DNA from 4 places in the Blautia sp. NSJ-175 genome. Region 1 is predicted to be linked to each of the others. Evidence: predicted binding sites of a transcription regulator. Region 1 holds the regulator's gene; each other region holds the start of a gene.
What was found. The regulator NrdR, encoded in region 1, represses ribonucleotide reductase genes. The targets are predictions, from matches to a motif close to CACAANATNTTGTG.
Positions count from the first base shown of each region.

Region 2: a site for NrdR is predicted at 1,680-1,693, ahead of MUB35_RS16905 (adenosylcobalamin-dependent ribonucleoside-diphosphate reductase). Genes of this name have one in related genera too.
Region 3: a site for NrdR is predicted at 1,670-1,683, ahead of MUB35_RS16325 (ribonucleoside triphosphate reductase). Genes of this name have one in related genera too.
Region 4: a site for NrdR is predicted at 1,859-1,872, ahead of nrdD (anaerobic ribonucleoside-triphosphate reductase). Genes of this name have one in related genera too.

Region 1 is NZ_JALIFQ010000018.1:22,060-25,233, forward strand. Features, by position in the region: gene MUB35_RS22515 (queuosine precursor transporter) at 1-85, opposite strand, end outside; gene MUB35_RS22520 (radical SAM protein) at 75-806, opposite strand; gene nrdR (transcriptional regulator NrdR) at 1,001-1,450, shown strand; gene MUB35_RS22530 (ABC transporter substrate-binding protein) at 1,587-3,158, shown strand.
Region 2 is NZ_JALIFQ010000010.1:174,341-177,514, reverse strand. Features, by position in the region: gene MUB35_RS16915 (alpha/beta hydrolase) at 1-667, shown strand, start outside; gene MUB35_RS16910 (AraC family transcriptional regulator) at 676-1,566, shown strand; gene MUB35_RS16905 (adenosylcobalamin-dependent ribonucleoside-diphosphate reductase) at 1,738-3,174, shown strand, end outside.
Region 3 is NZ_JALIFQ010000010.1:34,294-37,467, forward strand. Features, by position in the region: gene MUB35_RS16325 (ribonucleoside triphosphate reductase) at 1-1,537, opposite strand, end outside; gene hflX (GTPase HflX) at 1,782-3,023, opposite strand.
Region 4 is NZ_JALIFQ010000001.1:588,455-591,628, forward strand. Features, by position in the region: gene dapF (diaminopimelate epimerase) at 1-354, shown strand, start outside; gene MUB35_RS02685 (MATE family efflux transporter) at 351-1,709, shown strand; gene nrdD (anaerobic ribonucleoside-triphosphate reductase) at 1,892-3,174, shown strand, end outside.

The sequences.
Region 1 (3,174 bases):
CGGAAATATCAAAAAAGTAATACGCCAGCAGTACAAAACTATAAATCAGTACCAGGGATAAAATCAATAAAATCTCATTGCTCATACTTGTCACCTACCCCGAATTCCGTATTTTCCATTAAGATATCCACCCGGTCATTTCCTATATAAACAGGATAGAGATTTTCGGCAAAAAGCCGGATCACATCCCGGTCCGGTTTCATTTTCGTGGAATTTTCCACCATAATATTGATACAGACCCTCTCAAACAAAGCCAGGCCGGTCTCAATATCTTTTTTCATGGAATCGAGCGTCTGACCTGTCAGCCCGAACAAAAGACACACCTCATCCGCATACTTTGCAATCTCCTGTGGTGATTCGGCAGTAATGCCCTTTTTGAGCCCTTTTTCGCGAAAATCAAAATCAAAGGTTTCCACTCCCATTTTAATCTTCAGGCGGATACCCTTCTCAGCAAAAAACTCCCGTGCCTTTGGAATCTCATCCTTGTGCATCCAGTGACATTCAAAATGCAGTTCATGGATTTCTTTTTCCTCGCAGACACAGCGTATCCGTTCCAGAGTCTTTTTATCCAGGTCACAAAAACTTCCCGAATTGATCACTTCCAGTTTCTTAAAACATCCTGTGACTTTTGCAAGCTCCCTTTCGTTTAAAAGGAAATTGGCCTCCTCATCCCTGGAAAAATCCAGATGATAGTCACAGAAGGAGCAGCGGCGCCATTTGCACCCGTTTCCCCGAAGGAGTAAAATCTCCCTGGGATTTTTTTCCCGTATCACACTGTAACGGTTACTTGGTTCTTGAATACTCATTTTTTCCTCCTTAGTTTTATTTATAGACAGGATGGTTACGAACTGTCTTTGGCAGTTCAGCTTATCTGAACTGTTGCCATTCTAGCAGAAAACATACAAAAATACAAGTGAAAATCATTGACGTAAGACGTCCATATGTACTATACTTACCCATAGGTAACTTTACATAACATAAGTTCAAGGAGGACCTTTACATGAAATGTCCATTTTGCAATCAAGACAACACCCGCGTCATAGATTCCAGACCGGTTCCAGATAATAATTCCATCCGAAGGAGAAGACAGTGTGACGAGTGCGGCAAGCGCTTTACCACTTACGAGAAAATAGAGACGATCCCACTGGTTGTTATCAAAAAAGACCAGAGCCGCGAACAATACGACCGCACCAAGATCCAGGACGGCATCATGCGTGCCTGCTACAAACGCCCCATCTCCGTAGAGCAGATTGAAAAAATTATAGATGAGATCGAAACCGAGATCTTCAACAAAGAAGACCGCGAAATCCCCAGCACCGAAATCGGCGAAATCGTCATGGACAAACTAAAAGACCTTGACGCCGTAACCTACGTCCGCTTCGCCTCCGTCTATCGTGAGTTCAAAGACGTAAACACCTTCATGGACGAATTGAAAAAAATCCTGAATTGATAGGTTTCGTGGAGCGGCGGGCAGATCCAGCCTTGGCCATGTCTCCAAAATAATACTTGCAATCCCCCCACCATTCCGCTACAATAACCATGACAATTAAATAATGAGGGAACTTCAAATGTTTAAAGGAGAAACCATGAAAAGAGCAAGATTAATACCAACACTTCTCTTTGCACTTACCCTGACTATTGTACTCGGCGGCTGCCAAGACAAAAAGGAAAGCGGTAAAGAGTCCAAAAACAACGAAAGTTCCACAGAAACAAAAGCGGAACCAACCATGGGAGGTTCCATTGTAGTAGGAATTCCTCAGGATATTGAGGATAGTCTTGACCCACACAAATCGGTAGCGGCAGGAACAAAAGAAGTCCTATTCAACATTTATGAAGGCTTAGTAAAGCCTGATGAAAAAGGCAATTACATCGATGCAGTAGCCCAGTCGCATACCATTTCAGAGGACGGCAAGACTTACACCTTTACACTTCGTGAGGGCGTAAAATTCCACAATGGAGCGGACGTTACCGTAGACGATGTGAAATATTCGATCGAGCGATGCGCCGGTATCACGGAAGGAACAGAACCGTTGATAGCGGCGTTTTCTAATGTGGAAAACGTCGAAACCCCCGATGACAAAACCATTGTCATCCATTTAAAAGAAGCTGACACAGAATTTCTGGCCTACCTCATTGTGGCTGTCATTCCCAAAGATGCCCAGGATCTGGCGACCAACCCTGTGGGCACAGGTCCCTTTATGTATGCATCCCGGTCTCCCCAGGAGAATATTAAGATCAAAAAATTCGCAGACTACTGGGATACGGAAAACCAGGCATATCTGGATGAGGTCACCTTCAAGGTGGTAAGTGACAGCAATGCTATTGTGACCGGATTAAAGGGCGGCTCTCTGGATATGGTAGCACGCATTGATTCCAACCAGTCTGCCCAGCTTAAAGGTGAGGATTTTACCATCTATGAAGGCGGCATGAATCTGGTGCAGGCATTATACCTGAACAATGGAGAGGCACCCTTTGACAACGTAAAAGTACGTCAGGCACTCTGCTATGCAGTGAACCGCCAGGATGTGCTTGATATGATCGCGGACGGAAAGGGAACCATAATCGGCAGCAGCATGTTCCCTGCATTTGACAAATACTACATGCCGGAGCTGGCAGACAAATATCCGCAGGATGCAGGTAAAGCCAAAGCCCTGCTTGCGGAAGCCGGATACCCGGACGGATTTGACATGACGATCACAGTGCCATCCAACTATCAGCAGCATGTGGACACTGCCCAGATACTGGTGGAGCAGTTAAAACAGATTGGTGTCAATGCCAAGATCCAGCTTGTGGAATGGGACAGCTGGCTCAGCGATGTTTACGGCGACAGGAAATTCCAGTCTACAGTAGTCGGTGTGGACGCAGCTTATTTAAGCGGCCGTGCTCTGCTGGAGCGTTTTACCTCTGATTCTTCTAAAAATTTCATTAACTTTCATAATGAAGAGTATGATAAACTCTATCAGCAGGTAAAGAAAAGCACAGACGATAAAGAACAGACAGAACTCTACAAGAAGATGGAAACCATTCTTGCAGATGACGCGGCAAATGTCTACATTCAGGATATGGCTTCAGAGGTTGCTCTCAGAAAGTCATACAGTGGTTTTGAATTCTATCCGCTGTACGTTCTGGATCTGGCAAAAATCTACAAAGTAAAATAAAGCCCGGCCGGATGTA
Region 2 (3,174 bases), on a different contig from region 1:
TCCCGCAGTGTTTCTGCTGCACGGTATGACGGATGACCACACCACATGGTGCAGGAGAACTTCCATAGAGCGCTATGTCAGTGAGCTGGGGATTGCGGTGGTCATGCCGGAGGTACATTTGGGATGGTATACGGACACGAAGTACGGCATGCGTTACCAGACTTACATAAGCCGGGAGCTTCCGGGTATCTGCCGGGAATTTTTTCCCAATATCTCTGAGAGAAAAGAGGATATTCTGGCAGCCGGTGTGTCCATGGGCGGCTATGGCGCATGGAAGGCTGCTCTTGACGGCAGTGAAAATTTCGGTGCGGCGGCAGCGCTGTCGGGGGCTTTGGATATTGCGGCAGCCCGGCAAAGGCACAGGGAGGAGGAGCCGGAGTCGCAGATGCTCTGGGACGGAATCTTCGGAAGCGGGGCGCCTGTGAGAGGCTCGGACAATGATCTGTGGGAACTGGCCCGCAGAAGAAAGGTTTCCAAGAAGGATATGCCCAGGCTTTATGCCTGGTGCGGAAGGCAGGACTTTCTCTATGAGGACAATATACGTACCTGGGAGCACATGAAGCGTCTGGGCATCGAAGTGACTGCGAAGGAATCCGAAGGGAACCATAGCTGGGACTGCTGGGACGTGCAGATCCGGGATGTGCTCAGATGGTGGCTGGACAGATAGGAGGAAAAATGGAACATAACCCGGGGATGAATTTGAGATTCAAAGCTTTTTTGGACAATGAAAGCCAGGATTCCGTAGAACTGGCGCTGAACTACTGCGGCATTGAGGAGTGCAGGCCGGGTTATTTCCACAGTCCGCCGAAACGTTCCATTTACCTGATCCATATTATTCTGAGGGGGAAGGGCACTCTGGAGATTGAGGGCCAGACCTTTCATCTGGGGGAAAACGACGCGTTTTTGATCCCGCCCTACAGGAAGGGCAGCTATCAGGCAGACCGGGAGGAGCCATGGGTCTATATGTGGATTGGCTTTTCCGGTCTGAAAGCCTATGAATGTCTCACAAAGGCAGGGTTCGGGCAGCAGCAGCTGGTCAGACAGGTCACTTGCACGGAACGTCTCCATGAGATCATCAGAAGGATGCTGGAGATACCCCAGCTTACCCTGGTGAATGAACTGCGGAGAAACAGCATGATGCAGTGGTTCCTGTCAGAGCTTATTGAGGAGTATCAGACGCTTTATAAAACCCAGGATACATACCCCTATTCCGCAGCAGCCTATGTCAGCTACGCCAAGGAGTTTCTGGTGGAGAATTATAACCGGAAGGTAAGGGTAGATGAACTGGCTGACCGGATCGGCATCAACAGAAGCTATCTGGCAAAGAGCTTTAAGAAATTGATGGGCTGTTCTCCCCAGCAGTTTTTAGTGAATCTGCGAATGGAGAAGGCAGTGGGAATGCTGAAAAATACAGATTTACCTGTGAATCAGATCGCGGCCCAGGTGGGATATGAAAATCCCCTGACATTTTCCAAGATATTCAAACAGCGGTACGGCATCAGCCCGAAAAATTACAGGGAATCTGCCGCCTCCTTTCCGACTGCGCAGAATGACTGTGTAGAATAGAATGTTACGATCCAGCCGTTCGGCTTCTCAGCAGCAAAAGCATGCACACAGACTGCAAAAATCCCCGGTCTGACGTGTGGCTGCTTCGGAAATGTCATTCAAACCTTGATTTGCCCTATATATTGTGGTAATATTAAAATCGTTGACTAAATCTGGATAAGGAGCGATAACATGACAATAGAAGAGTGGCTGGGAGAGGAGAACCAGCTTGGTATGGATATCTGGGCAAAGAAATACTGCTGCGAAAATGAGGATTTCGAGGCCTGGCTTACAAGGATCAGCGGGGGAAATGAGGAGATTGGAGAGTATATCCGGCAGAAGAAATTCCTGTTCGGCGGCAGGATCCTTTCCAACAGAGGACTTCAGAAGCAGAACAGAAAGGTGACGTATTCCAACTGTTATGTCATTACACCACCGGAAGATGAGATCGAAAGTATTTTTGACTGTGCGAGAAAACTGGCGCGGACCTACAGCTACGGCGGAGGGTGCGGCATTGATATATCAAAATTAAGTCCCAGAGGGGCCAAGATCAACAATGCGGCCAAGGAGACAAGCGGTTCCGTATCTTTTATGGAACTGTACTCCCTTGTCACTTCCCTGATCGGACAGAACGGAAGGCGGGGCGCGCTTATGATCTCCATAGACTGCTCCCACCCGGATGTGCAGGAGTTTATTGATCTGAAGACAGACCTGGATAAGGTGACAAAGGCCAATATTTCCATCCGCATCCATGAGGATTTTATGGAAGCTGTCAAGGAGAATAAGGACTATCTTCTGCACTACACACGGGAAGTTACCGGGGAAGTGATCGAGAAGACTGTCAATGCCAGGGAACTGTTCAGAAGGATCGCGGAGACAAACTGGGATTTTGCAGAGCCGGGCGCCCTGTTCTGGGACCGTATCACAGGGTGGAACCTGCTGAGTAATACAGAGGATTTTGCCTACGCGGGCGTAAATCCATGCGCAGAGGAGCCGCTTCCCGCAGGGGGGAGCTGTCTGCTGGGAAGTGTGAACCTGGCGGAGTTTGTGCAGAATGCGTTTACAGATACGGCGTTCTTTGATTTCGACAGCTTTAAGAAGTGTGTGCAGGCATCCGTGAACGCATTGAATGAAGTCCTGGAAGAGGGGCTGCCCCTGCATCCGTTGGACGAGCAGAGGGAGAGCGTGGAAAAATGGCGCCAGATCGGTCTTGGCATCATGGGGCTTGCAGATGCCCTGATCAAACTGGGAATCACCTATGGGGAGACCGAGGCGGTGGAGATGTGCGATAAGATTGGTTTTGCCATGGCAGACGCCGCTATTGCGGCTTCCGCCAGACTTGCCAGGGACAAAGGTGCATTTCCGGCCTGCTGCGTGGAGGAAATCATGGAGACCCCGTATTTTATGGCAAATACCACGGAGAAGACGAGAGATCTTGTGGGCAAATACGGCCTTCGCAATTCACAGCTTCTGACCATTGCGCCTACGGGAACCCTGTCCACCATGCTGGGTATTTCCGGCGGCATTGAGCCTGTCTATGCCAATTACTATGAGCGGAAGACAGAATCCCTGCACGGGACGGATGTGTATTACAAGGTGTACACAAAGATCGTGGAAAACTATATGAAG
Region 3 (3,174 bases), on a different contig from region 1:
CTCTCATGTGGTTCAGCACACGTTTGGAGAATTCCTGAGTTCTCTCATCAGACATGTCGCATTTCAGCCATCTGGCATTTAAGCCGGCCTCATTCATGCCCAGAAGACCGATGGTGGAAAAATGATTCTCAAAGCTTCCCAGATATCTTCTGGTATACGGGTAGAGTCCCTCGTCCAGAAGTTTTGTGATCACATCCCTCTTGATTTTCAGGGAACGGGCTGAAATATCCATCATATGGTCCAGTCTGCGGAAGAAATCTTCCTCATCCTCTGCCAGATATGCGATCCTCGGCATATTGATGGTCACAACGCCCACGGAACCGGTACTCTCCCCTGAACCGAAGAAACCGCCTGTTTTCTTTCTCAGCTCTCTCAAATCAAGGCGGAGACGGCAGCACATACTCCGGACATCACTCGGCTCCATATCACTGTTGATATAGTTTGAAAAATACGGGGTGCCGTATTTGGAAGTCATCTCAAACAACAGCTTATTGTTCTCTGTATCTGACCAGTCAAAATCCCTGGTGATGGAGTAAGTGGGAATGGGATACTGGAAACCGCGTCCATTGGCATCTCCCTCGATCATGGTCTCAATGAAAGCTTTATTCACCATATCCATCTCTTTTTTACAGTCTTTGTATTTAAACGGCATCTCTTCCCCGCCTACAATGGCCGGAAGCTCTGCCAGATCATTCGGTACGGTCCAGTCCAGAGTGATATTGGAGAAGGGTGCCTGGGTACCCCAGCGGCTCGGTGTATTGACGCCGTAGATAAAGGACTCCACACATTTTTTCACCTCAGGATAGCTTAAGTTGTCAGTTTTGACAAAAGGTGCCAGGTACGTGTCAAAGGAGGAAAATGCCTGGGCGCCTGCCCATTCATTCTGCATAATTCCCAGGAAATTCACCATCTGGTTGCAGAGCACACTCAGATGCTTGGCCGGGGAGGAGGTGATTTTTCCTTCAATGCCCCCAAGACCTTCCTTGATAAGCTGTTTTAAGGACCAGCCTGCGCAGTATCCTGTCAGCATGGACAGGTCATGGATATGGATATCCGCGTTTCTGTGTGCCTCAGCGATCTCCGTATCGTAGATCTCAGACAGCCAGTAATTGGCCGTTACGGCACCGGAATTGCTCAGAATCAGTCCCCCCACGGAGTAGGTCACTGTGGAGTTCTCCTTGACTCTCCAGTCCTCCACCTTTACATAGCTGTTTACAATCTCCTTGTAGTCCAGAATGGTGGACTTCATATTGCGGATTTTTTCTCTCTGTTTTCTGTACAGGATATAGGACTTCGCCACATCAGAGTAACCTGCCTGAATCAGAACATTCTCCACACTGTCCTGGATATCCTCAACAGAAACCTTTCCCTTTACAATTTTCTTCTGGAAATCTGAAGTCACACGGAGTGCCAGCAGATCCAGCATGTCACTGCTGTATTCATTCTCCGTGGCATCGAATGCCTTCTTGACTGCTTCGGCAATCTTATCCAGCTTAAATTCTGCGATTTCCCCATCACGTTTTACTACCTGAAACATTCCTTTTCCTCCTTATATGTAAAGAAGCAGGACCATCTTGCCGCCCCGCCTCGCATTCACAGAGAATAGCCTCTGTATAAACGCTGTAGGTCTATTGTAGCAAAGGTTATACTTTTCGTCAACCGTAAAAACTACCATATATTGTAAACATTCTTTGAATTTTCCAATATATGGCAGTTTTATTAATCAAATTATTAATTCCTGCGTTGCTCTTCTGCGGCCTTTGACCGGTCGGGATCACGGCCTACAGACGTCCGAAAATATCCTTTGGAACCCTTGCTTTTACTGCGATTCCGCCGTCTGTATACTCCTCCTCCATGAGCTGTCCGTACTTGCGGATCTGCTGCAGAATCCCTGCATCTTTATAAGGAATCACGCGCTCCAGATAGATCTGATCTTCCGTCACGATTTTTTCCAGCACTTCTTTCAGCCGCTCCAGGCCCTCCCCTGTTTTGGCAGAAATGCGCAGCACATGGTCAGCATTAAAATCACTGAGGATCTGTTCCCCGGAAAGTTTATCCTGCTTGTTGAAAAGTGTCACCACCTTTTTATTGGTCACTTCCAGTTCCCGGAGGGTATCATATACCACACGCATCTGGTCTTCCATCTGAGGATTGGAAGCATCCACCACATGCAGAATGATATCCGCGTATTTTGCTTCCTCCAGGGTACTTTTAAATGCCTCGATCAGGTGATGGGGCAGTTTCCGAATAAAGCCAACGGTATCCGTCAGATAGACCCTGGTTCCCCCGGAAAGCTCCAGCATTCTTGTTGTCGGGTCCAGTGTGGCAAACAGTTTGTCCTCAGAAAGGACCCCCGCATCTGTCAGTGTATTCAAAAGGGTAGACTTACCCGCATTGGTATACCCTACAATAGCGGCTGTCATGACACGGTCCCTTTTCCGGCCCTCGCGCAAAAGCTCCCTGTGGCGCTTCACCTGCTCAAGCTCCCGCTTTAACTGGGAAATGCGCTCCTTGATCAGACGCCTGTCCATCTCCAGCTTCTTCTCACCGGGACCTCTGGTTCCGATACCGCCGCCCAGACGGGAAAGGGAATTACGCAGCCCCACAAGCCGCACTGCCCGGTAGCGAAGCTGTGCCAGCTCCACCTGGATCTTTCCTTCGCTGGTGGAGGCGTGATCCGCAAAAATATCAAGTATCAGAAGAGTCCTGTCCATCACCTTACAGTCCAGCTCCTGCTGCAGGTTGTTCATCTGCACCGGCGACAGCTCATCATCGCAGATAATGCCTGTGGCATCCAGCGCCGTGAGCAGCATTTTCAGCTCCTCCATCTTGCCCTTTCCCACATAGGTACCGGGATGGATCCGCTCTCTTTTCTGGATCACCGTTCCCACCACCAGTGCACCTGCTGTTTTTGTAAGCTCCGCAAGTTCTTCCACGGATTCCTCCGTATCGTCGCCGTCCCCTTCCTGAACGCCTACCAGGATGACACGCTCCTCTGCTTCGTTTAAATCGTATAACTGCATAAAAATCTCCTATAATATGTCTCTGTCAACTTGTCTTCCTGCTGTCCGCAGAGATAATCTGTAAAACTGTCTTATCATCATAACGCTTTTTCTATATGCTGACAAGGGGACATTTTTCACAAAAACATCTCGCAGTACCATGATGGTTTTC
Region 4 (3,174 bases), on a different contig from region 1:
CCCCATGCGGTGGTGTTCATGGAGGATGTGAAAGGACTGGATATTAAGGAGATTGGTCCTTATTTTGAGAAACACGAGGCATTTCCGGAGGGTGTCAACACAGAATTTGTCCGTGTTTTAGATGAGAAGACTGTGGAGATGCGGGTCTGGGAAAGAGGCAGCGGGGAGACCCTGGCCTGCGGGACAGGAGCCTGTGCTGTGGCGGCAGCCTGCGTGATGAACGGATATACAGAGGAGGAGGTAACGGTAAAACTGCTGGGCGGTGACCTGAAGATTTTCTGGGACAGAAAAGAGGACACCATCTACATGACAGGTCCTGCGGAAGTGGTTTTTGACGGTACGATCGAACTATGAGATTTCGTATGACAACAGAGGACAAGCGCTTCTACGGAAATGTGATGCGGCTTGTCATGCCTATGGCACTTCAGAACCTGATCAACGTGGGGGTTACCTCCACGGACGTGATTATGCTGGGAAGAGTGGGAGAGACAGCGCTTTCCGGCGTTTCCCTGGCGAACCAGGTATATTTTATCCTGTCCCTGATCTTCTTCGGACTGACCTCAGGGGCCTGTGTGCTGACTGCCCAGTATTGGGGAAAGCAGGATACCCGGACCATTGAGAAGGTCATGGGCATGTCCTTCCGCATAGCGATCCTGTCCGCTGCGGTATTCACGGCGCTGGCGCTGTGCGTGCCGGATCTGCTGATGCGGATCTTCACCTCAGACGAGGCGATCATTGCGGAGGGTGTGAGCTATCTTCGGATCGTGGCGTTTTCCTACATACTTGCAGCGTTTACCAATGTATATCTGAATATTATCAGGAGTATTGAGCGTGTAGTGATCGCGACGGTGGTGTATGCCACATCCCTGTCCGTCAATATTATCCTCAATGCGGTTTTTATTTTCGGTCTTCTGGGCGCTCCCGCCCTGGGGGCTGCAGGTGCGGCTATCGGCACGCTGTGCGCGAGAGCTGTTGAGGTCATTATTGTCGTATATTATGCCCGGAAGAAAAATGATGTAGTGCGCATCCGCATAAAGGATATGTTCAAAAGATACAAATGGCTGGAAAAAGACTTTTTCGTGTATGCCTTCCCTGTGCTTCTCAATGAGTTTGCCTGGGGCGCAGGCATGGCTGCCATCTCGTCCATTGTGGGGCATCTGGGCAGCGCGTCTGTGGCTGCTCATTCCGTGGCACAGGTGTGCAGACAGTTATCCATGGTCATTGCATTCGGTATCTCCAACGCCACTGCCATCATGATAGGCAAGGCGATCGGGGAGAAGAAAGAGGCGCTTGCCAGGGATTACGGCAGCCGGTTTGCAAAGCTTTCCCTTCTGTTCGGAGCAGCGGGCGGTATCCTGATCCTTGTGATCTCGCCCTTTGTGTGCAATATGCTGAAACTGACGCCTCTGGCGAAATCCTATCTCCAGGTCATGATGGTGATCATGTCCTACTATGTGGTGGGACAGTCCTTCAACTCCACTTTGGTGGTAGGCGTGTTCAGAGCCGGGGGAGACACTATGTTCGGGCTGTTCCTGGACGTGGGAATCATGTGGCTGTGCTCCATTTTCGCTGCGGCTGTGGCGGCCTTTGTGATACACGTACCCATGCCATGGGTTTACATAATCCTGTGCAGCGATGAGGTGATCAAAGTGCCGTTTTCCTGGAAGCGATATAAAAGTTATAAATGGCTGAATAATATTACGAGATAAAAAATATTGAAGCCTCAAGGCTTTCGTGGGGATATTGGATTAAATTCATCTGGATTTTGTGCAATATTCCCACTTCCCTTTCAGAAAGAAACATGATATACTTTGTGATACAAAATCTGGTAATAACAAAAGAATAAAATAATAAGTGACACAAGATGTAGTGCTGCAATGAGGTGAAGGCAATGATTTATGTAATTAAGAAAGATGGAACAAAAGAAGAATTTGACGTTCAGAAAATAGTCAGGGCAGTCAATAAATCCGCGGAAAGGATCATGTACAGCTTTACGGAGAAGGAGATTGACTTCCTGTGCAGATATGCCACAGACAAGGCGGAGTCCCTGGGGAAGAAAGAAATTACGATCCAGGAAATGCACAATATTGTGGAGGGGGCTTTGGAGCAGGTAAACCCTGCGGTTGCCAAGAGTTACCGGGATTACAGAAATTATAAGCATGATTTTATCCACATGATGGACGAGGTCTATACCAAGAGCCAGTCTATCCGCTATATCGGGGACAAGAGCAATGCAAACACAGACAGTGCGCTGGTTGCAACCAAGAGAAGCCTGATATTCAATGAACTGAACAAGGAGCTTTACCGGAAATTCTTTATGAACCGCAATGAGCTGCAGGCATGCAAGGACGGCTATATTTATATTCATGACCAGTCTGCAAGGCTGGATACCATGAACTGCTGTCTCTTTGACGTGGCAAATGTGTTAAAGGGCGGATTTGAGATGGGCAATGTCTGGTACAACGAGCCGAAGACACTGGACACTGCATTTGACGTTATGGGGGATATTATCCTGAGCACCGCTGCCCAGCAGTACGGCGGTTTCACGGTGCCGGAGGTGGATAAGATTCTGGCCCCTTATGCAGAGAAAAGCTACAGAAAATATAAAGAAGAATTTTTGAAATATGTGGACCCGGAGTGGGAGCATGCACAGGACAGGGCTGAAAAGTACGCGTATGACAAGGTACACCGCGATTTTGACCAGGGCTGGCAGGGGATTGAGTACAAGCTCAATACCGTCGGTTCCTCCAGAGGAGATTATCCTTTCGTGACTGTGACGCTGGGGCTTGGAACAGAACGTTTTGAGAAGATGTGCAGCATTTCCCTCCTCAATGTGCATAAAGAGGGGCAGGGAAAAGCGGGACACAAAAAGCCGGTACTGTTTCCGAAAATTGTCTTTCTCTATGATGAGGAAATTCACGGAGAGGGCGGCGTAAGCGAGGATGTGTTTGAGGCCGGCATTGCGTGTTCGGCAAAGACCATGTATCCGGACTGGCTGTCTATGAGCGGGGACGGCTATATTTCCAGTATGTACAAAAAGTATAAAAGGGTGATCAGCCCCATGGGATGCCGTGCCTTTTTAAGCCCCTGGTATGAGCGCGGCGGCATGACACCTGCGGATGACAAGGATGTGCCTGTATTCGTGGGAAGGTTCAATGTGGGTGCAGTCAGCCT